DNA from 2 places in the Fructilactobacillus cliffordii genome. Region 2 is predicted to be linked to the other one. Evidence: predicted binding sites of a transcription regulator. Region 2 holds the regulator's gene; the other holds the start of a gene.
What was found. Region 2 encodes NrdR, which represses ribonucleotide reductase genes. Its sites were predicted from a motif close to ACACNATATATNGTGT; they were not measured.

Region 1 (16,090 bases), 270 kb from region 2:
CTAATCTTAACCGTGCTCGGTCTTTTGGCAGTCACGCCGATGTTGACCTACGATTTTACAATCGTTGAGTTCTTGCCAGGAAAGTTTAAACCTGGTTACATCATTAAGAGTGGCTGGATTACCAATAGTTTTACCAACATTGCCGGCTTTGGGGGCTTTTTAGGAGCAAGTTTACGGGCGAGTTTTTACAGTAAGAATGCGTCTAAGAAACAGGTGCTCTATGCAATTTCTAAGATTGCGCTGTTCTTACTAGCTGGATTATCCACTTATTGTATTGTGTCGTTAGTGATGATTTACGGGTTTGGCGTGGGTCATCAGGATCATCGTTACTGGCCATTTTTGCTAGGAGGAGGAATTTACTTCCCGGTGATCTTCCTGTTTACCCGCTTCAATAACTCGAAATTTTTTGCTGATCTGACGATTAAACGTGAAATTAAGTTAATCATCGGTTCCTGTTTGGAATGGGGCAGTTGTGGATTGTTCTTCATCATCATTGGGATGTTCATGAATCTACACATCGACTTTATCAGTGTCTTTCCGTTGTTCATTGCGGCGAACGTCATTGGGGTGATTTCAATGTTGCCCGGGGGACTGGGGACCTTTGATATCACGATGATTAATGGGTTAGCAATTTTGGGAGTTTCACCGACAACTGCAACCGTATGGGTCCTATTGTACCGGGTCTTTTACTACTTCATTCCGTTTGGAATTGGGGTCGTGTTGTTTGTCCAGGAATTATTGAAGCGGTTTAACCGATTCTTAGACGATATTCCGGCGAACATTGTGCAACGGTCGTCGCAGATTATCGTGACCTGTTTTATGTATTTCTCTGGGATCATGATGATTCTGTTGGCTACGGTGCCGAACGTGGTGCTGGTTAACCCGTTGTACTTTTCGCTGGCTCCCTTTAGTCTGTACTTCTTGGGGCAATTATCAAATGTGATTGTTGGTTGCCTTTTAATCGGACTAGCGCGCGGAGTTGGAGCCCGGGTGCAAAAAGCATTCTGGCCCACAGTGATTGTGTTAGTCTTTGCGATTGCGAATACTCTGTGGAAAGAAGATTTTCCGCTCCCACTGGTCATCTTTCTGATTTTTATCCTTATTTGCCTGTGGCTGGCCCGGAAAGGACTCTACCGAAAACGGCTAACCTACTCGTGGGGAGCGCTGATTACTGACGCCGGCTTATTCATTGCCACATTTGGACTTTATGTATTAGTCGGCTTTGTGGTTGGCAATCACCGCCACGTACGGTTAACGAACGCCTACCTCTTGCCGTCCCAACAAACCTGGGTGATCGGGTTGATTGGGTTTGTAATTGCCATCTGTATTCTCTATGGTCTGTATCGCTATTTAACCTACGCAAACCTAGCATGGTATGATCTACCGTTTGATGGGGAACGGATTAAAAAGCTGATCAATCAGTACAGTGGTAATGAAGTTAGTCACTTGGTTTTCCTGCGGGATAAAAAGGTGTACTTCTATACAGAAGACGGCGAAGATCAAATCGCGTTTATGTATAAACAAAAAGCGAATAAGCTGATTATCATGGGGGAACCCTTTGGAAATCAGGAGAAACTAGAGGCAGCAATTGACCAGTTCATGATTGATGTTGATAACGCGGATCTGACCCTCGTCTTCTACGAAGTCAGTGAATCGTTGACGATGATGCTACACGATAAAGGTTTTGACTTTATCAAGGCCGGTGAAGAAGGTCAAGTTGATCTGAACGACTTTACCTTAGTCGGAAAACGGCACCGTGGGGAACGGGCTCTGATGCACAAGTTTGAACGTGATGGATACCACTTTGAGATTCTACAACCACCGTTCAGTGATAAACTGCTGAGTGAGTTGAAGGAAATTTCTGACGAGTGGTTGCACGGTCGCGAAGAAAAGGGTTTCTCGCTCGGGTTCTTTGATCCGTACTACCTGAACCAGGCGCCGATTGCGGTCTTTCGAGATGAAGACCAACAAATTGTGGCCTTTGCCAACATCATGCCGACGGGGGATCATAAGATGACCTCGATTGACTTGATGCGCTCTAGTTCAAACGCACCATCAGGAGTAATGGACGGGATTTTCATTAACCTGTTCCAATACTCAAAGGACGAGGGCTATCAATGGTTTAATCTAGGGATGGCTCCGTTAGCCAACGTGGGAAATTCCCGCTTTAGTTTCATTAACGAAAAGATTGCTCACCTGATCTACGAATATGGGGACGCATTCTATAGTTTTCAAGGATTGCGTTCGTACAAGCAAAAATACGTGGATAAGTGGGAATCGAAGTACTTTGTGTACCGGAAGAATAACTCACTGGTCTTCACGATGCTCCAGTTATTAGCGGTTGTGAACGAACGACCAAAGCAACAATAAACAAGAAAAAGCGCTTGGCAGTTGCCAAACGCTTTTTTGGTTAGAATCGATTGAGTTGAAAGGGAGTGAGATCAAAGTTAGTTGGTTTTTCCGCTGCCCGGTCAGCAATAATCTGGCCCAGCACGCTGGCAAACTTAAAACCGTGACCACTTAATCCGGTTACGATTTGGAAGTTGTGATTGTCCGGCAGGTAGTCAATGATGAAGTTCTGGTCGGGCTACAAATCATAGGTACAAGCACCGCCGTGATGCGAGCCGATGCCATGAGGGGGGAACGTGGGCATCGAGTTCGAGGACGTTGAGACCCGCTTGACTGGCGTAGTAACCGGCAGCTGCGCCCACTGAACCGGTACCGATGATGGCTAAGTCGTAAATTTTACGCATAAAAATCTCCTTTTTTTACTTTAATTTAGTTAGTGCAGATTATTTCGAAAAAGGCGCTCCTTGTCAAATGATAATTAATATAAGTTTATAATTAACGGTCCAGAAAGTTCGGCAAAATAAGGATTAACGATCGTTAGACTAATCTTTTATTTTTTTACGATAAATTATCGAATGATATCCCAAAATATCTCATGATTGTTAGCAAATAATTGATTTTTACCTTCATTAGCATGTTGACGTTGCTAAAAAGGCGCGCTACACTGTTAAAAATATGAAAAACCGCTGCAGTTGAGTAAGTCGGAGCGTTTCTCAGCGAGTCCCTGGGTGGTGCAAAGGGATGAAACTAACCGACTGAAGATGGACTGGCAAACTGGTCGTGGGGTGAATCATGAGCCCGACGCGGGGTAGTTACCGATATCAAGACTCAGTTATACTGACCAGCTGTAACTGACCGAGCTCCGCTTTGTGAGAAGGGGAGAAATGAAGGTGGCACCGCGAGTACACTCGTCCTTTTTGAGGACGGGTGTTTTTTATTTGGTAATTGAGAAAGTAGGGATAACGTGCAACGCAAACAACATTTAGCTCGCGAGATTTCTTCAGGACAAATCCTGATGATTTCGTTAGGTGGGGTGATTGGAACCGGACTGTTTCTGAGTTCGGGATATACGATTCACGAAGCAGGACCACTGGGAACCATTTTAGCGTATTTATTAGGAGCAGTGATTGTGTACCTAGTCATGCTGTGCCTGGGCGAATTAGCGGTGGTCATGCCAGAGACGGGCTCCTTTCACGTCTATGCTCAACGGTACTTAGGCAAGAGTGCGGGCTTTGTGGTTGCCATTTTATACTGGCTAACCTGGACCATTGCGCTGGGGTCGGAATTTACGGCGGCTGGTCTGATTATGTGGCATTGGTTTCCGGGCGTCCCAGTCTGGATCTGGAGTAGCTTATTGATTGTCTTCATCTTCTTGATGAACGCTTTTTCGGTGAAATGGTTTGCCACCACCGAGTTTTGGCTAGCCAGCATCAAGGTGATTGCAATCGTGGCGTTTATCGGGTTGGGGAGTGGAGCCATCTTGGGCTTGCTACCGTACCATGGCGTTCGCCATTTCATTGGTCTGACCAACTTTACCAAGAATGGTTGGTTTCCGAATGGATTTGGCGGCGTTTTCACCACCATGTTGACCGTCAACTTTGCCTTTTCTGGAACCTAACTCATTGGGATTACTGCTGGAGAAGCTCAGCATCCGGAACGCTCGATTCCCAAGGCAATCAGAACCACGCTGGGACGACTGGTGATCTTCTTTGTCGGCAGTATGGTAGTTATGAGTGCTTTACTACCGTACCAACAAGCGGGGGTAACGGAGAGTCCGTTTGTAACCATTCTCTCGGCCATTGGTTTACCATGGGCCGGCAACCTGATGAACTTCGTGGTGTTAACCGCCATTATTTCGTCAGCTAATTCCGGGTTGTACGCCTCGACGCGAATGTTGTGGTCGCTGGCCAATCAAGGAGTGATTTCTCCCATCTTTCAGCGGACCACCAAACGAGAGATTCCCATCTACGTCTTGTTAACCAGTATGATTGGGGGAATTTTGGCCTTATTGTCGGCCGTGTACGCTGCCGGAACGGTCTACCTGGTGTTGGTCTCCATTTCGGGGCTCGCAGTGGTCTTTGTCTGGATGGCAATTGCGCTGTCAGAAATTCGGTTTCGAGCGCAATTGTCAAAGCAGGAGGCGCAGCAGTTAAAGTTTCGGACGCCGGGTTATCCCTGGTTATCCTGGCTGGCCTTTATCCTGTGCTTTTTATCGTGCATCTTGATTTGGTTTGATCCGAACCAACGGATTGCTTTAGAAGTTACGCTTCCCTTCGTCCTAATCTGTTATGGTGGTTATGAGCTAAAGGAATGGTTCCAAAAGAGGAGGAAATAACATGTCACAAACTAATCTAATTACGGCCAGTTTAGAAACTCCCGTTGTGTTAGACGGCGCAATGGGAACGGAACTGGAAAAACGTGGGGTTAAAACCAATGATGCGTTATGGTCTGCCAACGCACCGCTGACGGATCCGGATGCGATTTATGACGTCCATGCTAGTTACTTCCGGGCGGGGGCAGAGATTGCCATCACCGATACTTATCAAGCCAACGTGGCGGCCTTCGCGAAAGTCGGCATTGAAAAAGAAGCGGCGTTGGACTTGATTCGCCTGGGGGTTCGGTTAGCCCAACAAGCGCGTGACAACGTTAAACCGGATGGTCTCGTGGCCGGCTGCGTGGGACCGTATGGGGCTTATCTAGCAGATGGTTCCGAATACACGGGAGACTACCAGTTAAGTCCTGATGAATACGAAGCCTTTCACACGGAAAAGATTCAAACGCTAATGGATGCCGGAGTAGATTTACTGTCGGTTGATACGATTCCCAGCTTTGCGGAGGTCCAGGCCTTAACTACGATTCTGGCGCAGCAATCTAATTTAGTCCCGACCTGGATTAGCTTGAGTATCAAGGATCCTTATCACCTTAGCGATGGAACGCCGTTAGACGTGGTTGCAGGGTGGTTGGACCATTCACAGGCGGCGAGTGGGATTGGCATTAACTGCACGTCTTTTGCCAACGTCCTGCCAGCGTTGAAATTAATGCGCCAAGTCACGCAAAAACCGCTGGTTGTTTATCCTAATCCGGGTGACATTTACGATCCAGCAACCAAAACCTGGACGGCGGTCGAACATCCCCAGACCTTCGCTGATGTAGTACCGGATTGGTTGGCTGCAAGTGCGAACATTATTGGCGGTTGCTGCCGGACTACGCCAGCGGATATCGAACAAATTGCAAAATTATTAAAAAAATAATGGTAAAAACTTAACTTTGTGTTAAAATATGCAACAACGAACGGGAGGGATTTTTATGACACGAAAAATTGGAGTAATTGGAATGGGACACGTTGGTTCTACGGTGGCCCACTACATCGTGGCCAACGGGTTTGCGGATGACCTGGTCTTAATCGATAAGAACGAGGCCAAGGTTACTGCGGATGCGATTGACTTTCGCGAAGCCATGCCCAATTTACCGTTTCACACCAACATTACGGCGAATGATTACGCGGCTTTAAAGGATGCGAATGTCATTATTTCTGCCCTGGGAAACATCCGCTTAAACGACGGGGCCAATGAAGATCGGTTTTCCGAATTAGCTTATAACAGTGAACAGGTCAAAGAAGTGGCCCCGCGGATTCGGGATTCCGGCTTTAATGGTATCATCATTGCGATTACTAATCCGGTGGACGTGATTACCCAGTTGTACCAACAAATCACGGGATTACCGAAGAAACACGTGATTGGAACGGGGACTTTATTGGATTCCGCTCGGATGAAACGCGCGGTTGCCGAAAAACTCGGTATTGATTCACGGTCTGTGACGGGTTACAACCTGGGTGAACACGGAAACTCCCAGTTTACCGCTTGGTCGACGGTCCGCGCTCTAGACCAACCACTAACGGAGTTGGCAGAAACTAAGGGCCTTGATTTGGAAGCTTTGGATAACGAAGCCCGGCACGGTGGTTATGCGGTCTTCAAGGGGAAGGGTTACACCAACTATGGGGTAGCAACGGCGGCCGTTCGGTTAGCGAACGTAGTCTTGTCAGACGCTAAAACCGTCTTGCCAGTGTCGAATTATCGTCCCGAATACGACGTATACCTGTCTCATCCGGTGATTGTCGGACGTGACGGTGTGATTACCGACGTGCCGTTGCAATTGACGGATGCAGAACTGGCCAAATTGCAAAATTCGGCGGATTTCATCAAGGAAAACTACGAGAAGTACAAAAATTAGTACACGAAAAAAGCTGTCACCCAATTGGGTGACAGCTTTTTGTTTAAGATGCTTAATCTTGCTTATGTTTATTTTCCCAAGAATCAATCTTGTAATCTTCGTCACTCATGGCTTCGACATTTCCGAGCCGGTAGCCATTACCGACCTCAGAGAAGAAGTCGTGGTTCACGGTTGAAGTGGAGATTCCATTCATAACCACGGGGTTCACGTCTTCGGCAGTATCAGGAAACATTGGATCCTGACCGAGGTTCATGAGCGCCTTGTTGGCGTTGTAACGGATGAAGGTCAAAACCTTGTCCGTCCAGCCGACTTCGTCGTACAAGAGGTGGGTATACTTCTCTTCGTTTTCGTAGAGGTCATACAGGAAGCTGTACATCCAGTCCTTGAGTTCTTGTTGCTCGTTGTCTGAGAGCTGGTTAAACTCGGTTTGGAACTTGTAACCGATGTAAGTTCCATGCACTGATTCGTCCCGGATAATCAACTTGATGATTTCGGCCACGTTGGTTAATTTGTTGTGACCCAGGTACCAGAGCGGCGTAAAGAAACCAGAGTAAAAGAGGAAGGTTTCCAAAAAGACACTGGAAATCTTCTTTTTCAAAGGACTTTCATCGTCGTGGTAGAGGGTATAGATGCGTTTCGTTTTGTTTTGCAGAAATTCTTCTGAGTCACTCCACGCAAAAATCTCGGTAATTTCCTTCGGGGTGTTCAGGGTTGAGAAAATGGTGGAGTAACTCTTGGCGTGGACTGATTCCATGAACTGGATGTTATTTAACACCGCAATTTCATGTTGGGTCTTGGCGTTAAGCCGCAGAGCGGCCATTCCGTCTTGGGATTGAAGTGTATCTAAGAGGGTTAACCCCCCAAAGACGTGACCGACCAACCATTTGTGATCATCATCTAGTTCGCGCCAATCCTTTAAGTCGTTGGATACCGGCACCCGGGTATCGAGCCAGAACTGTTCCGTTAGTTTGTGCCAGGTCGCCTTATCAATCTCGTCGGAAACTTCGTTCCAGTTGATGGCGTCGTAATTACCTTCCCATTTTCCGGTTAATACTTTGTTTAAATCCATGAACTTTTCCCCTCCTAAATTACACAACTTTCACACTCATTGGCCCCGATGGTATCGTTGTTATCGGTAAACGTCCGGACGTAGTAAATCGACTTAATTCCCTTGTGATGAGCGTAGTTCCGCAGAATCGTGAGGTCCCGGGTCGACATTTTTTCGTCCCGTCCGTTTTTCCACTCATACATGCCTTCTGGAATCGTGGACCGCATGAACATGGTCATACTAAGACTTTGGTCAACGTGTTGTTGAGCTGCTGCGTAAATGTCGATTTCCTTGCGCATGTCAACATCATAAGCCGACTCGTAGTACTTGATAGTGTCGTTAGACAGGTAGGGAGCGGGGTAGAAGATGGTTCCAATCTTGGCCTCTTGTCGTTCTTCAATTCGGCTAACGATGGGCGCCAAACTTGCCGTGGCATCACCGATGTAAGATGTCGATCCGTTGGGTGCAACGGCTAACCGGTTTTGGTGGTACAAGCCATCCCGCATTACGGCCAATTTTAGTTCTTCCCAGTCTGCTGGGCTTGGAATAAAGGTATCCTTAAATAGTTCCTTAACCCGGTCAGAAGTGGGTCCCCAATCTTGTTGGGTGTACTTATCAAAGTAACTGCCGTCGGCATACTTACTCTTGTCAAAATTGTGGAAAGTTTTCCCCCGTTCGCGGGCTAACTGATTAGAAGCAACTAAACTCCAGTAGTTTAAGAGCATGAAGTAGATGCTGGTAAATTCGATTGATTCGGGTGAACCGTAGTACATGTGATGTAGGGCAAAGTAAGAATGTAATCCCATTGCTCCTAGGCCAATCGAATGACTAAGTTCATTACCGTGGCGAATCGAAGGTACGGTGTTGATATTGCTGATGTCCGTCACAAAGGTGAGAGCGCGGACCATGGCTTCAATTGATTTACCAAAGTCGGGGGACTGCATCAGGTTCACAACGTTTGTGGAACCCAAGTTACAGGAAACATCGGTTCCGAGCTTTTCGTATTGTTGCTCGTCGTTAATGATGGATGGAGTTTGGACCTGCATAATTTCAGAACACAGGTTACTCATGATAATCTTGCCATCAATGGGATTCTCGCGGTTTGCCGTGTCGATGTTGATGATGTAGGGGTAACCGGATTCTTGTTGTAACTTACCGATCTCAGTTTCTAAGTCCCGCGCCTTGATGTACTTCTTTTTAATGTTGTCGTTGTTGACCAGGTTGTCGTATTCCTGAGTGATGTCCACGTAGGAGAACGGGACGCCGTATTCTTGTTCAACGTCGTAGGGACTAAACAGGGCCATGTCCTTGTTTTCAGCAGCCAGTTCGTAGAATTTATCAGGAACGGTTACTCCTAAGGACAGCGTGTTGACCCGGATTTTTTCGTCTGCGTTTTCCTTTTTAACGGCGAGAAAGTCGATAATATCTGGGTGGAAGACACTTAGGTACACAACGCCGGCTCCTTGTCTTTGACCCAGCTGGTTTGAATAACTAAAGCTATCTTCCAACAGCTTCATGACTGGCATGACCCCGCTAGCAGCTCCCTGAATGTGTTTGATGGGATCACCGGCTGCGCGCAAGTTGTTGAGATTAATCCCAACGCCACCCCCGATTTTAGAGAGTTGGAGGGCTGAGTTAATCGTCCGACCAATGCTGTTCATGTCATCGGTTGATTGGATTAAGAAACAGGAGACGAATTCTCCCCGGCGCTTTTTCCCGGCGTTTAAGAAAGTCGGCGTTGCTGGTTGGAAGCGTTGGTGAATTAATTCGTCGGCTAAGGCGAGAGCCAATTCCTGATCTCCGTTGGCCAGGTAGAGGGCATTCATTGCCGTCCGATCAATGTAACGTTCGAGGTATTGATTGCCGTCATCCGTCTTTAAAGCGTACTGGGCGTAGAACTTGTAAGCGGCCATAAAGGAATGAAAGTGGAAGTCCTGACTGTTTAAGTAGTCGTATAGTTTTTCAATGAACGTCACAGGATATTTTTTTAAAAATGCTTCTTCTACGTAGTCATTGTCGATTAGGTAGTCAAGGCGTTCTTGGAGCGAGTTAAAATGCATCAGGTTGGGGTTTACGTTTTCATTTATAAACGCTTTGAGAGCTTCCTGATCTTTATCTAGCCGAATTCTTCCGTCTTTACTTGGAATGTTAATTTCGTTGTTGAGGCGAAAGTAACTAGCATCTGTGTGATCTTTGAGCGACATATACTGATTCCCCTTAATGTGTATAATGAAAGTAGTGATTTATGCAGTGGCTAATTGTTCAACTAAGCGTTTCAGTTGGTCGGGCCGAAAACCACCAAAGGTGTCTAATACTTTTGATTCCACAACTGGAACTGCTTGAAAACCTTGGTCCTTCAAGTAGGGGATTAGGTCGGGATTTTCACTGGTGTTCTTTTCAGTAAAATCCACGTTGTGTTCGGTTAAAAAACGTTTGGTCATTTTGCATTGGATGCAGTTGTTTTTAGTGTAAACGGTAATCTGTTTCATAATGGACTCCTTCTTTCGTTTGACTATATCCTGATTCTACTACTAAAATGGATTCTTTCAACCCAAAAAACACCACATGTTGTGTCACTCGATTGAGAAACACACTACATGTGGTGTGTGAAACAAAATTTTAGCATAATTAATTAAATTAAAGGATGTGATTTTTGTGAGCAATTTTTATTATACACCGAATCCGGATGTGATTCACGATGAAAAAGAATGGGATTTTACGATTAAAGGACAGGCACTCCACTTCATTTCAGATAACGGAGTGTTTTCTAAACGAACCGTGGACTACGGTTCTCGGGTCCTGATTGAGAACGTGGATCTCGCTGATTTACCGGACGGACCAATCTTAGACTTGGGCTGTGGTTACGGGCCAATCGGGTTGTTTTTAGCTAAAGAATATCCAGACCACCAGTTTGAGTTGGTGGACGTAAACCAACGGGCACTGGCGCTCGCAGAACGAAACGCCATGGTCAACGGGATTAGCAACGTTACCGTTGCGACGTCGGACGTGTATGCGGGGGTAAGCGAGCAGCAATTTGCTGCTGTGGTCACGAATCCGCCGGTTCGGGCTGGCAAAGACGTAGTAGATACCATGATTACGGGAGCTGCTGCCCATCTGGCACCCAACGGCCGGCTGTTTGTGGTATTACAAAAGAAGCAAGGGGCACCGTCGGCCAAACGGTTGATGCAGGCGACCTTTGGGAATGCGGAAGTCATCAAACGTGACAAGGGGTACTACGTCTTAGCGAGCGTGCAACAATCATGATGACTGAGGATGAACGCTACATGGGCCAGGCGCTGGTGGAAGCCCGCTTTGCGGCCCAAATCGGCGAAATTCCCATCGGAGCAGTGATTGTCAAGGACCACCAAATCATTGGAACCGGCTATAACCTGCGCGAACACACGCAGTTATCCACCCAGCATGCAGAACTGATTGCGATTGAAGAGGCTTGTCTGGCAGTGCAAAGTTGGCGGTTAACCGGGTGTACTCTGTACGTCACGATTGAACCCTGCCTGATGTGTGCCGGGGCGATTGTGAACGCTCGGATTGATCGGGTAGTTTACGGAGCGGCGAATCCGAAGGCTGGGGCGGGGGAAAGTTTGTACCAGGCCCTGACGGACGAACGCCAAAATCACCAGGTGGAACTCGAAACTGGTTGTCGGGCTACCGAAGCTGGAGCTGTGATGCGATCCTTCTTTCGCGATAAGCGCCAGCGCCGGAAAAAACGGAAGCAAGGACTGGACAAGTAGCCGTGGTTAAGTTATGATAGTAACTGCCGTAAGGCCTTGAAGCAAAGGCAGACTTACGAACCGTGTCAGGTCCGGAAGGAAGCAGCACTAAGTATTTTTTGCCTTGTGCTTCTTGTTGTTAGCAAATAAACTCCTAGTCAATTTGGCTAGGAGATTTTTTTTACAGTAATATGGTAAAAACGGATGCAGCTGCTTCAATTAGAATTATGGTAATTCAGCGGCATTCTCGCTATAATGTTAGCAGGTGGCGTTCCAGAAGAAAGGAAGGGTGACATGAGTTATCAAGCTTTATACCGGGTCTGGCGGCCCCAACGCTTTGATGAAATTGTGGGGCAACGGGTCATTACGAAGACGTTAAAAAACGCTTTGATAACCGATCAGATTAGTCACGCTTATCTGTTTAGTGGACCCCGTGGAACGGGGAAAACTTCAACTGCGAAGATTTTGGCTAAGGCGGTTAACTGTCAGCATTTAAAAGACGGCGAGCCATGTAACGAGTGTGAAACCTGCGTCGCCATTAACCAGGGTGCTTTAAACGATGTGATTGAAATTGACGCGGCCTCTAATAACGGGGTCGAAGAGATTCGTAACATTCGTGATAAGGCCAAGTATGCCCCCACGGAGGCAACGTACAAGGTTTACATCATCGATGAAGTCCACATGTTGTCAACCGGGGCGTTTAACGCGTTGTTAAAAACCTTGGAGGAACCACCGTCCCACGTGATCTTTATCCTGGCCACGACGGAACCTCATAAGATTCCGGCAACCATCCTGTCGCGATTGCAGCGCTTTGATTTCAAACGCATTAGCGCGACGGACATTGAGGAACAGCTCACAAAGATTTTAGAGAGTAAACAGGTTCAATTCGATGACCGCGCTGTGAAAATCATTGCTAAGAGCGCCGAAGGGGGGATGCGGGATGCCCTGAGTATTCTGGACCAAGCCCTTTCATATGATCCGGAGCAGTTGACCTATGACAGCGCTCTCCAAGTGACGGGGAGTGTTGCCCGCGATGAGCTGCAGCGGTACTTTGAAGCCGTATTAGCAGGTGACGTTAGCAGCGGGCTCCAGGTGGTGGAAGCCACCCTGGCGGATGGAAAAGACGCCAGTCAGTTTATTGAAGACTTGGTGGACTACTGTCAGAACTTGTTGCTTTACCAACAAAACGAAGCTCTGGTAACGGCTGACGAGTTAGGTCTGCTGGGCGATAACTTCCAAAAAATTGCTCAGGAAGTCGACCGGCGTAAGATTTACCAGTTCGTAGAGATCATGAACGAGGTCCAACAGCAGCTGCGATTTACTTATCACCCAGACCTCTATCTGGATATTTTGACCGTCCGCCTCGCGGATGCAGAAGTGCAACCACAACCGGCAGAATCGGTCCCGCCAGCTGGATACCAGCAGCTAGAAGAGCAGGTGGCACAGTTGCAACAACAATTGCAGTCGTTACAACAACGACCAGTAACTGCATCAGTAACACCGGCGGAGCAAACTACGCCCGCCAAGCGCGCAATTCCAAATAGTCCCAAAGCACCCCAACCAGATATGAACGGAATCTTTGGGATTTTGGATGCAGCAACTAAATCGGCCTTGGAACAATATCGTAGCAACTGGGGTGCGTTGTTACAGTTACTGAGCGTTACTCAGCGGGCCGTTTTACACGTAGCTCGACCGGTAGCTGCCAGTGATACTGGCGTCGTAATCGCCTTTGACTACGGTTTCTTATACCAAAAAGCTGGAAGCGATGAACAATTAATGACAGCGCTCGAACAGGGCTTGGAACAGTTGTTGGGTCAGGTTCCCAAAGTCTTCTTTGTTCCGAAAGAAGAGTGGCCCACGTTACGACAGGAATACCTGCAACAACATCCACGCGGAACGCAATCAGAAACAGCTGATCAACAATCAGAACAGTCTGAACCAACGGCGGAAGAACCGAAGAACGTCCGTCGAGCCAAAGAACTCTTTGGCGATGAATTAGTGAACGTGGAAGATGATTAATTTATAATTTAAAGGAGAAATTACAATGGCAATGAACGGAATGAACATGGGCAAGTTAATGAAGCAAGCACAAGACATGCAACGCAAGATGAGTGCCCAACAAGCAGAAATCGACCAACAAGAATTCACGGGCAAAGCTCCTGATGACCTCGTGGTCGCTACTTTTACCGGGGATCGGAAGATGAAGGATTTACAAATTAAAAAAGAAGCATTGGATCCCGATGATCCGGACATGATTTCTGATTTGACGATTGCAGCCGTGAACGATGCGTTGAAGCAAATTGACGAAACCACGAAAAATAAGATGGGACAATTCACCCAGGGAATGAACATCCCCGGACTTTAATAGTAAAGAGGGAATCAGCATGCAGTACCCAGAACCAGTAGCTAAGCTCATTGATGGTTTCATGCACCTACCTGGAATCGGGGAAAAAACTGCCACCCGGTTGGCATTCTATACGATTGATATGCCGAAGGATGAGGTGCAACAGTTTGCTCAGGCTTTAAATGACACGAAGGAAAAGCTAACCTTTTGTTCCGTGTGCGGGAACATAACAGAGACTGACCCGTGTGAAATTTGTAGTGATCCTATGCGCGATCAATCCCAAGTGTTGGTAGTAGAACAACCTAAAGACATTGCTACCATGGAAAAGATGAAAGATTACCACGGTTTGTACCACGTTTTACACGGAGTGCTGTCGCCGATGGAAGGCAAGGGGCCTGATGATATCAACATCAGCTCTTTAATCAAACGGTTGCAAAAAAATGAGACCATCAAAGAAGTGATTATTGCCACGAACGCTACCCCAGAAGGAGACGCTACGGCGATGTACTTAGCTCGCTTGTTAAAACCCGCTGGCTTAAAGGTGACACGTTTAGCCCGGGGACTGGCCGTGGGAAGTGACATTGAATACGCCGATGAAATGACTCTGTTTCGGGCGGTCGAAGGACGAACGGAAATGTGAGGTTAGGATGTTTAACTTTTTTAAACCCAAGGACTTCGAAAAGGAGTACGATGAAGAGTTACTCCAGTCGTTGAACCTGTTAAAGCAGGATTGGGACCAGGCTCAACAAACAGAAGCGGCTGTGGCGGATGTCGATCCGCAGGTGAAGGCACAGACTGAGTTGGCCAAGCAGAAATTTGAATTTATGTACCGTCAAGCCCGACTCCGGAAGATTAAAAACGATCACATTCAGTCAAGCGTGTACGATTCTTAAAAGAAGGGGAAACTACTTTAGGGTAGGGACCTCTTTTTTAATTAATGGATTAAAAAGGGCTTACAATGAATGCTATATGGTGTATACTATCAACTAAACTAATAATTATTATTAGACTAAAGGAGAACTAGATGGCCTATTTACAACTGCAGGATATCCACAAGTCTTATCAAGTGGATCATCAGGAATTTCACGTTTTAAACGGGATTAACCTAGACTTCGAACGGGGGGAATTCGTTTCCATCCTGGGCGAATCTGGGGGTGGAAAGACCACGTTAATGAACATCATTGCGGGATTAGACAGTCAGTATACCGGAGACGTGCTGCTGAACGGGAAATCGTTGAAACACGATACGCCGAAGGAACTGGACCAATATCGCCGGAGTACGATTGGGTTTGTGTTCCAAAGTTTTAACCTGATTAGCCACCTGACGATTCGTGCCAACGTCATGGTTTCGTTAGAGATGACGAACTTATCGCACCACGAACAAGTGAAACGCGCCGACGAACTGTTAGATCAGGTGGGACTGTCCGAACATAAGAACAAGTACCCGAACCAATTATCGGGTGGTCAAAAGCAACGGGTTTCGATTGCCCGGGCGTTGGCCTCTGACCCAGACATCATCATTGCCGATGAACCAACGGGGGCTTTGGATGCACAAAACACCGACGAAATTTTGCGGTTATTAAACCAAATTGCAGAAAATGGGAAACTGGTAATTGCCGTAACTCATTCTCAAGTGGTTGCTGATTACGGAACTCGGATTGTGCACCTTGCCAACGGGTTAATTGACGATGATCGGGTTCTAAAACCGGCTTATCCGGTTGACGAGCAACAAAAACCATTCCGGGATAAAGTAGCTAGCATGAAGTCGATGGCTGGAATGGCTTGGCAACACTTCCGCTATAACTTGAAGCGGAACCTGTTAATCATGTTTGGCGCCGCCATCGGAATCTTTAGTGTGATCCTGATGCTTGGTCTCGGAAACGGGACTAAGGGGTATATCAATCACGAAATCTATTCCCAAATTAATCCAAACACGATTCAAGTGGCTAAAAACGTGGAAAGTGATAATCCGACGCCTCAAGAAACCACACTTAAGCAAAGTGACATTAACCGTTTGAAAAAGATTTCTGGGGTAAAAAAGGTGTCACCTGGTTATTTTGCGGCTGGTAGCGCCCGGTTAAAGAGTGGCAATCAAACCGTACCATTGACAATGGTTCAGACCTTTGATAACACTCTGCGGAAATCCAACATTAAAACTGGTCGGGCTCCGCAGACCAATGAAATTTTGATTAGTAAAAAGGAAGCCAAACAAATTAACCATGATCACCCCAACCGGGTCTTGGGAACGAAAGCAACCTTTTATCTTAGTGCTTCTGATGATCAAACCCAGACACCGCAGGTTATGCAAAAGGAAGTGACCATCAGTGGGATTACTGATGGTAATAGCCTACCAGATGCCGTGACCTATGGAACGTTGAAGTCGATGTATCA
Region 2 (16,090 bases):
TGAAGTCGAAACGTTCATTGAAAGTCTACCAGCAAAATAAACAGGAGTAAAAGAACATGATTGCAAGTTATAACCCCGCACAAATTGGTGACGTTTTGGTGGTTGTTTTGGGCCCTGATGATGGTCCCCAACAGGTTACCCAGCGTGATCAAATCGTTGAAATTAAAGATCAAAATGGGAAAGTGATTGGTTACAATTTTTTTGCAGCCCAAGCACTTTTACCGGAATTAGTTGATCAAAATGGACAGGTCAAGTTGACCCCAGAACAAATTCAAATTCTTAATCAACAACTGCAAGCTGCTGGTTTTGAAACAGGATTACCAGAGACTGAAACTTCAAAGTTCGTGGTGGGTTATGTTAAGGAAATGAAAGAACACCCCAAGTCTTCTCATTTACACATTACTACGACCGAAGTTGAAGACGGCCGTACGCTACAAATCGTGAGTGGTTCTCCGAACATGCAGGAAGGAATCAAGGTCGTGGTGGCTGAAGTTGGTGCCATGATGCCAGATGGGCTAATTATTTGGCCAAGCACCTTAAAAGACGTTGAAAGTGATGGCATGATTTGTTCTGGACGGGAATTACGGATTCCCAACGCGCCAGATAAGCCTGGAGCTTTAATCCTGCCGGATGAATACGAAGTGGGTCAACCATTTGATTTTAAACAAGCACAAACCCTTTTTAGCGAATAGTTTCTATTCGCTTTTTTGTACTGAAACGGAAAAAGGAAAGGGAATGACAATGAATCATTACGATGGTCCGGCTTTCTTTCGGAAGTTCTATGCGGAACGAAAGAGCCTGGGGATTAAAGCGTCTGATTTTGACCCCAATAATCTAGAGCGGTCTGATTGGTCTGCACCAGTAACCAGGCAGCAGGAACGGTTGGATACTACTAAAAGTACGGCCACAGCTGAAACCAATCAGTCGAAAAAAAGAAATCAGGGGATTCCTAAGTTGCAAACGGGATTGAATAAGCAGTCGCACCCGACGAACCTCGTTGAGAAAACGCGCGCTTTTCAACCCCAATTTGTGCCCGATAAATCAACTTTTTATGGTACCCAACGAACTGAATTTAATCATGATTATCAACGTGCGATTACCGCGTTAGAACCAGCTGCAGATGAACTGATTTTACTGGCAGCTACGCAGGTAGAAGAGGCAGCTGAGGAACCAGAGATTGTTATTTCGACGGTTATTGATCCAGCTCAATCGACTTCCACTATTCCGATTGTAAAGGAGCAACCAACTACATCAGCTTCAGTTGCAGCTCCTCAAGCGGATGAATCACGAAATGAAAACGAAAATGAAAGCACTGTGGATAACTCGCAGATAAGCCCCACAAAACCCAATCATAGCAAGGGATTGGGTCATTCGCTGGCAGATATTTTACAGGCGGAACGGGGGCAAGCAGACCACTTAAGTTTGTTTGAAAATGACAATGCTACTCCGACACAACCAGAGTCACAAACAACAGCTACCAAAGTAGCTTCTGCAACCGAAGCGACGTCGAAAACAGTGACTGCTCATTCTGAATCAGAGCAATCAGCAATTAGTGTTAGTGATTCGGAATCAGCACAACCGGCAACTTCGCTATCCACTAGCACCATTGTAACTGCTAAAGATCAGCCGGTTGCTACTGAACAACTGGGGTACCACTTTCCGCAATTAGACCTATTAAAGCCACCAGTTCAAGTCGATGAAGCCGACTTAGATAACTGGATTGCTGATCAAGCCGAAAAACTCGATGATACTTTACAGGCCTTCAACGTTGATGGTCATGTGGTTGATTGGACGAATGGACCGACGGTTACTCAATTTCAAGTTAAACTGGCATTGGGAGTCAAAGTCAGCAAGGTTACTAATCTGAACGATGATCTGAAATTAGCTTTGGCGGCAAAAGACATTCGGATTGAGGCGCCCATTCCTGGACGGTCCACGGTTGGAATCGAAATTCCGAACCCTAAGCCGCATCCCGTTATGTTAAGAGAAATTTTAGCTGATCCACATTTTCAAACAGACACAGCTAAAACTGAAATTGCCATGGGAATGAACATTGAGGGCCAACCAGTCACGGCTGATTTAAAGAAGATGCCGCATGCTTTGATTGCCGGGGCCACCGGTTCAGGGAAAAGTGTCTTTATTAATAGTTTACTATTATCGTTACTGTATCATGCCACCCCCCGCGATTTGCGGATGATTTTAATTGATCCGAAAGCGGTTGAACTGGCGCCTTACAACGAAATTCCTCATTTACTGGCTCCGGTCATCTCGCAACCACAAGAAGCGGCGGCCGCCTTAAAGTGGGTTACAGAAGAAATGGATCGGCGCTACGAACGGCTAACGGCTGCTGGGGTTAGAAACATTGAGCAATATAATCGTCAAGCACAAAAGACGGACCATGCTGCCGATCGGTTACCATATATCTTGGTTGTAATCGACGAATTGGCCGATTTAATGATGACGTCTGCCAATGAAGTTCAGGATTATATCGTTCGGATTACCCAAAAGGCTCGGGCTGCCGGAATCCACCTCGTAGTGGCCACGCAGCGTCCTAGTGTGGACATTGTGACGGGAACCATCAAAAATAACATTCCGACCCGGGTGGCCTTTATGGTTTCTAGCCAGGTGGATTCCCGGACGATTATTGACCAAGCTGGCGCTGAACGCTTGTTAGGTAAGGGTGATATGTTGTATCTTGGTAATGGTGCAAATAAACCAGAACGACTACAAGGGGCGTTTGTAACCAGCGAAGAAGTTGAAAAGGTGACCGATTTCGTTCGAACGCAGGGACCAGCTCACTATGAGTTTCAGCCAGCCGGCCTTTTAAAGAGTGCTGATCAAGCCGCTACCCATGATGAACTATGGGATTCGGTTTTAGAGTACATTGCCGGAGAAGATACGGTGTCGACCTCGAAATTGCAACGGGTCTTTTCGATTGGATATAACCGTGCGGCCAGCATCATTGATGACCTAGAACAGCATAATTTCATTTCTGGGCAACAAGGATCCAAGCCACGGGAAATTTATCTAACCAAAGAGCAGTACGCACAACTTAACCTCTAACTAACAACATAGAAGGGAACCAGTTTAAAAATTATGACAGAAACAGAACCAAAGTTAACCAAGGAATTAACTTATTATTTTGTGGGGATTAAAGGGACCGGGATGAGTGCCATGGCCCTCGTAGTGAAGGATATGGGCTTTCAGGTTGAAGGATCAGATATTGACAAATATACCTTTACCCAAAAGGGTCTAGAAGATGCCGGGATTCCGATTCACTCCTTTGATCCAGATAACATTAAACCGGGCATGGCATTGGTCGTTGGGAATGCGTTTAAGGATGATCAACCAGAGGTTTTACGGGCCAAGGAATTAGGTCTACCGATTTACCGCTACCCAGAATTTTTAGGTCAATTAATTAAGGGGTATACCAGCATCGCAGTTTGTGGTGCGCACGGAAAAACCAGCACGACGGGATTGTTAGCCCACGTGTTGAGTGGAATTGCTCCGACCGATTATTTAATCGGAGATGGATCGGGAAATGCAGTTCCCGATGCTCGTTTTTTTGTTTATGAAGCAGATGAATACCAGCGCCACTTTATGCCGACTTACCCTGACTACGCTATCATGACCAACATTGATTTTGATCATCCGGATTATTATACCGGAATTGATGACGTGTTTAATGCTTTTCAAACCTTTGCTGGTCACGTTAAAAAGGGAATTTTTGCGTGGGGGGATGATCCTTATCTGCGGAAACTACAAGTGGACGTGCCGATTTACTACTACGGAACGGGTGAAAAGGATGACTTTCGCGCTTTTGACGTGAAACGGACGACGACTGGCTCCACCTTTAACGTAGCCTTTCGTGGTCGTGACCTAGGTCGCTTTGAAATTCCGCTGTTTGGGGAACATAACGTGTTAAACGCGCTGGCCGTAATCGCCGTTTCATACTTTGAAGAGGTTGATTTAGCAGAAATTCGTCGGGAACTGATGACGTTTAAGGGGGTTAAACGCCGGTTTGCTCAAGTGAAGGTTAACGACATGACCATAATTGATGACTATGCCCATCATCCTTCAGAAATTCGAGCCACTTTAGATGCTGCTAGACAGGAATATCCGAATAAGAAAATTGTGGTAGTTTTCCAACCGCATACCTTCAGTCGGACCATTGCATACTTAGATGATTTTGCTGAAACGCTTGGGAAGGCGGATCAGGTTTATGTCACAAAAATCTACGGTTCTCCGCGAGAAAAATCGGGTGATGTCTCTAGCCAAGATTTAGTTGATAAGATTCCGGGTAGTGCGCTGATTACTGAAGATAATATGTCACCGCTTTTAGATTTCCATGACGACGTTGTTATCTTCATGGGTGCCGGTGACATCCAAAAGTACGAACGTACTTATGAAGATTTACTGAGTCATTTGAGTAAAAAAGTTAATTAGCAGAAAAGCATGGCGGGGAGTCATGCTTTTTTTCGCATAATTAATCAGGTAAAATGAAGTTAAAATAACGGAGGAAGTTTAGATGGGTGCCAAAAAGATACTATTGATTGATGGCAATTCCTTATTTTATAAGGCATTTTTTGCTCTCTATCAATCGTTAGACCGGTTTACTAATCAAGAAGGGTTGCATACCAATGCCTTGTATGGGTTTAACCGGATGTTAAATGATATGTTAGCTCGGGTGCAACCTGATGCAGTCTTAGCGGCGTTTGATGCCGGTCAAACTACCTTTCGGACAAAAATGTATGACGAGTACAAGGGTGGCCGTGATAAAATGCCGGAAGAACTACGGGAACAATTTCCGTATGTGATGGATCTACTGAAGGATCGGGGGATTAAGACCTACGAACTCGATAACTTTGAAGCTGATGATATCATTGGAACGACCGCCAAGCAGGCCGAAGCAGTCGGATATGAAGTGACGGTCGTGACGGGTGATCGGGATTTAACCCAACTTTGTTCGGAACAAACCACAGTGAAAGTTTCGAAAAAGGGGGTTAGTGATATTGAAGCTTACACCCCTGAATACGTGGAAGCAACGATGGGAATTAAGCCCGCTCAAATCGTGGATGTGAAGGGTTTACAAGGCGATACCTCAGATAATTATCCGGGGGTAGAAAAGGTCGGTCCCAAAACCGCGCTCAAATTAGTTAAGCAGTTTGGGACGATTGATAATCTGTATCAGCATCTGGATGAAGTTTCCGGGAAAAAGTTGAAGGAACATCTGGTGCAAGATCAAAAACAGGCCTTTTTATCCAAAGAATTGGCAACCATCAAGCGTGATGCGCCTCTCACGGTGGAATTAGCCGACATGAAATATTTGGGTGATCAAGAACCAGCATTGCAAGATTTTTACCAAAAAATGAACTTTCGCAGTTTCTTAACGGAAGCTGGAACAGAAAAAACATTAACTACAGAACTGCCGGAGGTAGAATACACGATTTTGACTGCTGAAAATGCAGTGGAATTAGATCAGTTTACTACCGAAATTACAATTAACGTGGAAATGTTGACGGCTAATTATCACGTGGCGGATCAAGTCGGCTTGGTACTAGGGACTCCAGATCACTGGTACGTAACAAATGACATTGACTTAGTGGAAAATGAGCACGTTAAACGATTGTTAGAGAGTACCACTGTCAAAAAGAACGTTTTTGATAATAAAGCGCAACGTGTCGCTTTGCAGCGGGATGGAGTTCGGTTACAAAACGTTGGTTTTGATATGTTGCTGGTCTCGTATCTGTTAAATACCTTGAATAACGCTGATGATGTGGGCGAGGTGGCCCGGCAACACGATTATCATGGAGTTTTGCCAGATCAAGATGTCTATGGGAAAGGGAAAAGTCTCAAGTTACCGGAATTACCCGCATTTTATGTCCATTTGGTGCGCAAAGCGTTAGCGATTAGTTCGTTAAAGGACCAAATGTTAACGGGGCTAACGGAACACCAACAGTCCAATTTATACCGAGAAATGGAGCTACCGTTATCGGAAGTACTAGCGCAGATGGAAATTACCGGAATTAAGGTTGATCCAGAACGTCTAGATGAGTTAAAGAGTAAGTTTCAAGAACGAGTTTCTGAGTTACAGCAGGGCATTTACCAGGACGCCGGTCAGGAATTTAACATTGGATCTCCGAAACAACTGGGAGAAATTCTCTTTGAAAAACTCAAGCTCCCGGTAATTAAAAAGACCAAGACCGGTTATTCAACCTCGGTCGACGTGTTAGAAAAATTAGCTCCTGAACATCCCATCATCGAAAAGATTTTAGCCTACCGACAGTTAACCAAGTTAATTTCAACCTATATTGATGGGATTAAGAGCGATATCCTTAGTGATCAAAAGGTGCACACTCGTTACCTGCAAACATTAACCCAGACGGGACGGTTGTCTTCCGTTGATCCGAACTTACAAAACATTCCGGTACGGACGGAAGAAGGACGTAAAATTCGCGAAGCCTTTGTTCCATCCCATCCAGACTGGGTTCTATTCTCTTCAGATTACTCCCAAATCGAATTGCGGGTGTTGGCTGCCATTTCCGGCGACCAGAACATGAAAGCAGCCTTTGCTAGTGATGAAGATATCCATGCGGTCACTGCCCGCCGCATTTTTGAACTAGGAGAAACGGCGACCGTAGATGCAAACCTAAGACGGCAGGCCAAAGCGGTTAACTTTGGGATTGTGTATGGAATTAGTTCGTACGGATTGGCGCACAACACCGGAATTTCTAATCCAGATGCCAAACGCTTTATCGATAAGTACTTTCATGAATATCCGGGAGTAAAGGAATACATGGATGGGAGCGTGGCATTTGCTAAACAACATGGATATGTTGAAACGATTTCGAAACGCCGGCGTTACATCCCGGAAATTAAATCCCGAAGTTTTCACCAACGTCAGTTTGCGGAACGAATCGCCATGAATTCCCCGATTCAGGGGAGTGCGGCTGATATCATTAAAGCTGCCATGATTCGCATGAATCACGTGTTGGCAACGGAAGGATTACAGGCGCGGATGTTGTTGCAAATTCATGATGAGCTAATTTTGGAAGCGCCCCAAACAGAAGTGGCAACGTTAACTAAAATTGTGCCGGAGGTCATGGATTCGATTATGCAAACGGATCCGTTACTCCAAAAAGCGGCCGTTAATTTCGACGTTCCGTTAAAAGTTGAGAGTCATTCCGGTGACAATTGGTATAATATAAAAAAATAAAACGAATGTAGGTGGAAAAATGCCTGAATTACCAGAAGTAGAAACCGTCCGTTCCGGACTAACTAAATTAGTGCAAGGTGCAACAATTGAATCCGTTGAAGTATTGTACCCAAAAATGATTAACCTCCCTGCTGCTGACTTTGAAAAGGATCTTGCAGGCAAACAAATTATTCGGATTGATCGCCGGGGAAAGTATTTATTATTTCGACTTAGCGATGATTTAACCCTAGTTTCGCATTTGCGGATGGAAGGAAAGTACGAAGTTGAACCAGAAGGGTCACCACGACCTAAACATACCAATATCGTTTTCCATCTCAACGATGGTCGCGAGTTGTGGTACAAGGATACCCGGATGTTTGGCAAAATGGCGCTCGTAAAGGATGACGAGGTCATGAATTTATCAGGATTAAATAAAATTGGGCCGGAACCGACCGATGCGGACTTAAGTTTTACGTATCTTAAAGAACGACTGCATAAATCACATCGTAAAATCAAGGCGTTTTTATTAGATCAATCTCAAGTAGCGGGTCTTGGAAACATTTACTGTGACGAGGTACTATGGATGTCTAAAATTCATCCCGAACAGATGACCAACTACGTTAGTGATGCGGAGATTGAAACGCTCCGGCAAAACATTATTAAAGAAATTGCCGCTGCCATTCAGGGACATGGAACCACGGTGCACTCGTATTCCAATGCCTTTGGGGAAGCTGGCGAATTTCAAAATCAACTGCAAGCTTACGGTCGAAAAGGTGAACCGTGCCGTCGGTGTGGAACACCCATGGAAAAAATTAAAGTGGCTCAACGGGGAACGACCTTCTGTCCGAAATGCCAAGTGGTTCACGGTGATTTAAGTGACTAGAATAATTGGGTTAACGGGCGGCATTGCCACCGGTAAATCAACGGCGGCTGCTTATTTGCGGGAACAAGGATTTCCGGTTCTGGATTTAGATCAGCTGACGCATGAGTTAGAAGCCCACGATCAAGACGTGATTCAACAGATTACGGCCGTTTTTGGTCCAGCGGTGCAAACGGATGGACAGATTGATCGTAAAAAATTGGGTCGCATTGTTTTTGCTGACCCGCATCTGCTAAAACAACTAGTTCGGATTATCAATCCGGCCTTATTAAAAGTTATCGCGGAAAAGACTGCTCCTGACTGGTTGATTCTGGATGCTCCGACCTTGTTTGAAAACGGGTTTACCAGTTATGTAGATTTAATTTTAATGGTGACCTGTGAACCTATGATCCAGATGCAGCGGTTGATTACTAGGGATCAGGTTTCGATCAGTTGGGCCAGTCGATTAATCGGGGCTCAGTGGCCCCAACGAACTAAGGCCGCTTTAGCCGATCAAGTCGTTGATAGTACCCAAGGTAAACAAAAACTTTACCGGGAACTCCAGCGTTTTATTGAAAATCTGAGGTGAGATAATGAAGTGTCCAAGGTGTCACCAGGCTTCTTCTAAAGTGATTGATAGCCGTCCTCTAGTTGGCGGAACAGAAATTAGACGACGAAGAGAATGTGAGCACTGTGGTTATCGATTTACCACGTTTGAAACAATTGAAGCCACCCCGTTATTGGTCGTTAAGAAAAACGGCGATCGGGAAGAATTTAGTACTGATAAACTGCTGCGGGGCATTATTCGTTCGTGTGAAAAACGGCCGGTGTCAATGGCGCAGATGAACGAGATTGTTAATCAGACCAAACAAAACATTGAGAATCAGGATAACGGTGGTCATGAGGTTTCTAGTAAGGTAATTGGCGAGTCCGTCATGAACGGTCTCAAGGACGTGGATGAAATTGCATACATCCGATTTGCGAGTGTGTACCGGCAGTTTAAAGACATGAACGAGTTTTATGCCAAAATGCAAGAATTAATGGGAAATGAAACAACTTCATCACCAGAAAGTGATCATGATGACAAATAATCAGCATTCAATTGATCCGCAAAGTAAGTTTCAAGTATTACGAGCGCACGATTTGACCACAGAACAGCGAATGAGCCTGGATCGTTTGTATTTACCAATGATTGGCAATGATGCGTACGCGTTGATTAATTTACTGTGGCACCAATCGCAACAATTTCAAGGTCATTTTGCCTTGATGAGTACGTTACAAATTGATGCAGAAGCCTTGTATCAAGCTCGATTAAAGTTAGAAGGAGCCGGGTTATTGCAGGTGTATACGGAGCAAACCCAGTTTCATTACCGGCTGGTGGATCCACTGACGCCAGTTACCTTTTTCCAAAATGACACGTTAAGTCAATTCTTGCTGGAAATGGTGGGCGAGAATCAGTTTGTAGAACTAACGCAGCAATTGTTGCCGACTCCGGTTGATATAAGCAATTTTGATGATCAGACCCACAGCTTTTGGCAGGTTTTTGCAGCACAACCGACCGCTGATTCCGCTTTAGTCCAAACAACGCAAAAGCGAGCTCAAGCCACTCAATCAACGGGACCTAAGTCAGATTTACCCACCATTGATCTTCAGTTAATGCTTAGTATCTTACAGAGTTCGTTTGTTAATTTAGCGGATGTAAAGAAGAATCAACCTTTGTTTGCAGTAACTAAACAACTTTATGGAGTTGAGGAAGCGGAAATGGCCCGGGTAGTAGAGCAGGCGACCAATCTCACGACCAATCACTTTGATAAGCAAAAGTTTCAGTTATTAATTGCGAGAAAATATCAGTCTACGCCAGCCACTCCGTCTGAACCGCAAATAACAACTACACCTGCTAGTGACAAACATACTAGTTTTACTGTTCAAGAACGCGAGTTGCTACAAGTGGCTGAAACCACCGCTCCTGTTCCTTTTTTAGGGGCCATCAAACAAGAAAAAGGTGGGTATGCAACGGCTGCCGAAGAACGTTCGTTACGCCAATTGTTGGAACAAAACGTTTTACCCAGTGCGGTAGTTAACATGCTCATCTACTTATTGCTGGTTGATCGGGAAAATCCCACGCTGAATAAAAATCTGTTAGATACGATTGCCAATGACTGGGCCCAGCGCCACATTCAAACGGCAGATCAGGCGCTGACAGAAATTAAGCAACGTGAGCGACGGATAACGAAGCAGCGCACCAAGCGAACGAAGCAAAAACAACAAACAGTAAAAGAAACCTTGCCAGAATGGGCTTATAAAGCTGATCATCAACGGTCTACGAAGCAGGCCTCGGCTGCTAATCGGAAATTAATTAAAGAAAAACTAGCAAAGTTACGGAATAATCAATCAGAGGGGAGTGAATAGAAATGAGAAACGTGGGGAAGGGGTTGAAGACTTCCATGCAAAACCATCATTTGACCGAACAGTACCAAAAACTGTTGCAATCCGTTTATGCTGATCCGGACGTGCAGGAATTTGTTCAAGAGCATCAGGAGGATTTAGCTCCCCAAGCGGTGCAAAAATCAGCATCGAAGCTCTATGAATTTGTGAATGAGAAAAAGAAAATGGCAGCGGGACAGACTACTTTTGCCCCCGGATATGCACCGCAACTAGTGGTAAACGACCATTTAATTGAGGTTGCCTACCAACCAACTAAAGACTTTTTACGGCGGCAACGTGATCAACGCATGAAGAATAACTTTGTGACCGTGGGAATGACACCCGAAATCAAACGGGTTAACTTTGAAGATTATGATCCGACTCCTGATCAAGAAGAGGTGATTATTGATTTAATTAACTTCATTGAAAATTACGAGAATGATCCCCAGGAACACCAAAAATCAGTGTATTTATACGGGCCATTTGGGGTCGGTAAAACATTTGTGATGGCCGCCATGGCCCACCGTCTCTCTGATCATGGGGTAAAAACCATGTTAGTTCACTTCCCGTCGTTTGCAGTAGAACTAAAAAACGCGATTGGCGACAATACGTTTAAGTCCAAGGTTGATCAGGTGAAAAAGATGCCGGTTTTGATTATTGACGATATCGGTGCAGATTCGATGTCTGCTTGGATTCGGGATGACGTGCTAGGCGTTATTTTGGAATATCGAATGCAGAATCAGCTATCCACGTTTTTCACTTCTAACTTCTCCATGGATGAATTAGCCAAAGAACATTTAGCAGTTACCGCCCGTAACGAAGCGGAACCACTCAAAGCCCAACGACTAATGGAACGAATTAAATTCTTAGCTCGTCCCGTTTATTTGAATGGCAATAATTTAAGGAATTAAGTCCTGACGCTTGACACTTTTTCGTCGGGTGATTAGACTACTAAATAAGGATATGAGTTAAATCTAAATTCACAGAGAGAGTAGTTTAATTCTGGAAGCTACTTGTCGGCGGATTTAACTTACCGCCTTACTTAAAATAACGTGAATAAATGTGGTTAACAGAGATATCCGATTTTCGGATAATTTGGGTGGAACCGCGTCAAAACGACGTCCCTTGGTATTTTTACCAGGGGGCTTTTTATTTAGGAGGAATGAAAATGGCACAAATTACGTTTGAATTTCCAGACGGACGCAACCAAGCGTTTGAGAATGGAATTACGATTGCTGAAATTGCTAAATCAATCTCAGTTAGCTTAGCTAAAAAAGCCATTGCCGGAAAAGTTGATGGTCAGTTAGTGGACGTCCAAGCTCCGTTAACGGCTGGTGGTAAGTTAGAAATTATTACGGCTGATTCAGAAGATGGTTTAACTGTGTTACGCCAAAGTGCAGCTGAACTACTGGCAGCGGTAGTAAAACGAGAATTTCCCGGAGTTCGACTTGGTCGCTTAGCTGCTGATGAAGACGGATTTTACGTTGATACGGAAAAAGATGAACGGCAAATTAGTGCCGATGAATTAAATGGCCTAGCTGACAAGATGCAGCGGGTCATCAAGGATAACGCATCCGTTAAACGAGTAACTTTAAGCAAAGATGATGCTTTAAATGAAGTTAGTGGTGATCGATACCAGACGGAATTAATCAAGACACTTGATAGTGATGAAATTCCTTTCTACGAAATTGGTGGTCAATTAGTCTACGCTCAAGTTGTTGCTGCTCCTAGTCTTAAGGATTTAAAGCACTTTAAACTGTTATCTGTAGCCGGAGCATACTGGGAAGGCAAGTCGTCTAACCCCATGTTACAACGGTTATACGGAACGGCCTTTTTCAAAGCTGCTGACTTAGAAGCAGACTTAAAGAAACGGCAAGAAGCCCGCGAACGTGATCACCGGGTGATTGGAAATAACTTAGACCTGTTCTTCGTTGATCCAAAGGTCGGAGCTGGATTACCATACTGGATGCCAAACGGGGCTACGATTCGGCGGACGATTGAACGTTACATTGTTGACAAGGAAGTTGCTAACGGTTACCAACACGTTTATACTCCAGTCCTTGCTAACTTGGATCTGTACAAACAGTCTGGTCACTGGGAACACTACCGTGATGACATGTTTCCACCAATGAAAATGGACGACGATGAAATGTTGGAATTACGGCCGATGAACTGTCCTTCCCACATTCAAATTTACAACCACCACATCCGTTCTTACCGGGAATTACCACTCCGGATTGCAGAACTAGGAATGATGCACCGTTACGAAAAATCGGGAGCCCTCAGTGGATTGCAACGGGTTCGGGAAATGACGCTTAACGATGGTCACACGTTTGTGGCTCCGGATCAAATCCAGGATGAATTTAAGAAGATCCTGAACTTGATGATGGAAGTTTACCATGACTTTGACATTGACAACTACACGTTCCGGCTTAGTTACCGTGATCCAGAAAACACGGAAAAATACTTTGATGATGACGAAATGTGGAACAAAGCGCAAACGATGTTGAAGGGTGCCATGGATGAATTAGGGTTAGACTACGTCGAAGCCGAAGGGGAAGCAGCCTTTTACGGTCCTAAACTAGACGTACAAACGAAGACGGCCCTTGGCAACGAAGAAACGTTGTCAACGATTCAACTGGACTTCATGCTACCTGAACGGTTTGATTTACACTACGTGGGGGAAGACGGTCAAGAACACCGTCCCGTTATGATTCACCGTGGTTTAGTTTCAACGATGGAACGGTTCACGGCTTACCTAATTGAAATGTACAAGGGAGCTTTCCCAACTTGGTTAGCACCAAAACAAGTGCAAATCATTCCAGTTAGTGATGAAAAACACGGTCAATACGCGCGCCAAATCAATGAAAAACTGCAAGCCATGCACATCCGGTCGGCAGTTGACGAACGTTCCGAAAAGATGGGTTACTTAATTCGGGATGCGCAGACGCACAAAATTCCATACACAATTGTGGTTGGTGACGATGAAGTTAACAACGACACGATTTCGGTTCGTAAGTACGGAGAAGACGACAGTCGGGAGTTATCAATGGATGACTTCACGGTTGAAATCATGAAAGACATCGCTAGTTACTCACGCGATGAGACTAAAGATGATAAAACAAAAGAAAAGGTTGACAAGTAATTGTAGCCTTGATATGATTAAATGGTTAAAAGCAGAGGCTTCCCGCTTCTCGCCTTAGTGACAAATGGTTGCTGGGCTAATCGGATGCAATTCTATGGGTAATCCCATAGAAAAAGGCGGGAGCTCGGTTGAGTTTCCGCTTTTTTTCTGCTTTGAAATTTACTTGGAGGTGAATCACCATAGCAAAAAGAGATCAAATGGTCAACGATGGAATTAAAGCTCGTGAAATGATGGTTATTGATGATCAAGGAAACAAGCTTGGTTTGAAATCAAAGGCGGAAGCAATGCAAATTGCTGAGGATGCCAACTTGGACTTAGTCTTAGTCGCACCAAACGCTAAGCCAGCGGTTGCTAAAATTCTTGATTACGGGAAGTACCGATTCAATCGGCAAAAGAAAGAACGAGAAGCCCGTAAGAAGCAAAAAACGGTGAGTGTGAAGGAAATTCGGTTGAGTCCAACGATTGATACCAATGACTTCAACACGAAGTTGAAGAATGCGCAAAAGTTCTTAACGAAGGGCGAAAAGGTCCGGGTTTCAATTCGATTTAAAGGTCGGGCTATCACGCATAAAGAAATTGGTCGAAACGTCTTGAATCGGATGGCTGATGCGCTGTCTGACATTGCGACCGTTACGCAACGAGCTAAAATGGATGGCCGGAGTATGTTCTTGATGCTTGCACCAAGTAATAAAATTAAAAATTAGTTTACGTTTGTAAACCAAAGAGGAGGAAATTGTTATGCCAAAAATGAAATCAAACCGTGCAGTTGCTAAGCGGTTCAAGAAAACTTCCAAGGGTGGTTTAAAGAGTGCCCACGCCTTTACTAGTCACCGTTTCCACGGAAAGACGAAGAAACAACGTCGTCACTTACGTGGGACTCACATGTTAAACAACATTTGGGTTAAGACCTACACTGAATTATTAAAGAAATAAACTAAGTTAAATTTTAATCTAGGGGGATTTTAATATGCCACGAGTAAAAGGCGGAACTACTACACGGAACCGGCGCAAACGCGTCCTTAAATTAGCTAAAGGATACCGCGGTGGAAAACACCGGCTCTTTAAAACTGCTAAAGATCAAGTAATGAAATCACGGGAATATGCTTTCCGTGATCGTCGTAACAACAAGGGTAACTTCCGGAAACTTTGGATTACTCGGATCAACGCAGCAGCTCGGATGAACGACATTAGCTACAGCAAATTAATGCACGGTTTAAAGGCCGCTAACATTGACGTAAACCGGAAAATGTTGGCTGACTTAGCTGTGAATGATGCTGATGCTTTTGCAGCCTTAGTTGCCGAAGCAAAAAAAGCTTTATAAAATAAGCGTAAAAGACTTCTGCTAGTGATGACTGGTGGAAGTTTTTTTGCTTTCACGGGGCTACTATTTCTCCAGCAGATGCTTTAAAATAAAGGATAAATGACAAAGAAGAGAGGGTTTTTATGTTAAGAGTTTTTAAACCAACCTGGATGGTGGAAAGTGTTTTTCATATTTCCCCCCAAAAACTAAAGCGGCACGGGATTACGACTGTTTTGGCTGATTTAGATAATACCCTCATTCCTTGGAACAATAAAACCAGTACGCAAAGATTACGGCACTGGATGGAATCCTTACATGCCGCCGGAATCAAGTTAGTGGTGGTCTCCAACAATAATCCGCGTCGCGTCAAACACGCAGTGGCTGATCTGCAGTTGCCGTTCGTGGCCCATGCTCTAAAACCACTACCGGTCGGGATTAAACGGGTGCTGAAACGGGATCATCTCAATCGAGGTGAAGTGGTGATGGTGGGTGACCAACTATTAACCGACGTATTAGCGGCCAATAACTGTAAGATTAAGAGTATTTGGGTTAAACCCCTCGTGAAAACTGATTTATTACCCACCAAGATTAACCGTCAGTTAGAAAAACTGGTCTACCGTTTAATTCGCAAGAAATATCACTTACAGTGGAAGGAAGATATTGATTAATGAATCAAAACCAAGGAAAAGAGCCAACTGAAACAGAACCATTGCTTTGCATCGGTTGTGGGGCTCAGATTCAAACCACGGCTCCAGAAGCACCGGGATATACTCCGAAAGGAGCCTTAGCGAAAGGACTGGAAACCGGAGAATTGTATTGCCAACGCTGTTTTCGGTTGCGTCATTACAATGAAATCCAACCAGTGAGCGTTTCTGATGATGAATTTTTAAATTTACTGAGTCAAATTGGGACAACCAACTCACTGGTAGTCTATGTGGTTGATATTTTTGACGTCAACGGGAGTTTGATTCCCGGTTTGCAACGCTTTGTCGGTGATAATCCGGTGCTTGTAGTGGGCAATAAGGTCGACTTACTCCCGGCATCATTTAAACCCAAGAAGGTCAAAGATTGGCTACGGCAAATGGTCAATCGGGCCGGAATTCGTCCGGTGGGCGTGGAACTGGTTTCAGCCAGGACCAATCAGTCGGTCGATGATTTATTAAAAGT

Region 1: a site for NrdR is predicted at 10,218-10,233, ahead of nrdH (glutaredoxin-like protein NrdH). Genes of this name have one in related genera too.

What each region holds. Positions count from the first base shown of each region.
Region 1 is NZ_CP097117.1:526,337-542,426, reverse strand. Features, by position in the region: gene mprF (bifunctional lysylphosphatidylglycerol flippase/synthetase MprF) at 1-2,370, shown strand, start outside; gene M3M38_RS02745 (hypothetical protein) at 2,595-2,753, opposite strand; partial or broken gene M3M38_RS02740 (amino acid permease) at 3,314-4,684, shown strand; gene mmuM (homocysteine S-methyltransferase) at 4,686-5,600, shown strand; gene M3M38_RS02730 (L-lactate dehydrogenase) at 5,656-6,579, shown strand; gene nrdF (class 1b ribonucleoside-diphosphate reductase subunit beta) at 6,632-7,648, opposite strand; gene nrdE (class 1b ribonucleoside-diphosphate reductase subunit alpha) at 7,663-9,831, opposite strand; gene nrdH (glutaredoxin-like protein NrdH) at 9,871-10,116, opposite strand; gene M3M38_RS02710 (class I SAM-dependent methyltransferase) at 10,283-10,891, shown strand; gene tadA (tRNA adenosine(34) deaminase TadA) at 10,891-11,376, shown strand; RNA gene ffs (signal recognition particle sRNA small type) at 11,405-11,503, shown strand; gene dnaX (DNA polymerase III subunit gamma/tau) at 11,650-13,374, shown strand; gene M3M38_RS02690 (YbaB/EbfC family nucleoid-associated protein) at 13,400-13,720, shown strand; gene recR (recombination mediator RecR) at 13,740-14,339, shown strand; gene M3M38_RS02680 (YaaL family protein) at 14,347-14,592, shown strand; gene M3M38_RS02675 (ABC transporter ATP-binding protein/permease) at 14,724-16,090, shown strand, end outside.
Region 2 is NZ_CP097117.1:256,260-272,349, reverse strand. Features, by position in the region: gene M3M38_RS01370 (thioredoxin family protein) at 1-40, shown strand, start outside; gene ytpR (YtpR family tRNA-binding protein) at 57-692, shown strand; gene M3M38_RS01360 (DNA translocase FtsK) at 742-3,063, shown strand; gene murC (UDP-N-acetylmuramate--L-alanine ligase) at 3,097-4,446, shown strand; gene polA (DNA polymerase I) at 4,529-7,216, shown strand; gene mutM (DNA-formamidopyrimidine glycosylase) at 7,236-8,078, shown strand; gene coaE (dephospho-CoA kinase) at 8,071-8,643, shown strand; gene nrdR (transcriptional regulator NrdR) at 8,648-9,145, shown strand; gene M3M38_RS01330 (replication initiation and membrane attachment family protein) at 9,132-10,463, shown strand; gene dnaI (primosomal protein DnaI) at 10,466-11,389, shown strand; gene thrS (threonine--tRNA ligase) at 11,647-13,623, shown strand; ribosomal protein L20 leader region at 13,647-13,777, shown strand; gene infC (translation initiation factor IF-3) at 13,821-14,327, shown strand; gene rpmI (50S ribosomal protein L35) at 14,362-14,556, shown strand; gene rplT (50S ribosomal protein L20) at 14,591-14,944, shown strand; gene M3M38_RS01300 (YqeG family HAD IIIA-type phosphatase) at 15,067-15,591, shown strand; gene yqeH (ribosome biogenesis GTPase YqeH) at 15,591-16,090, shown strand, end outside.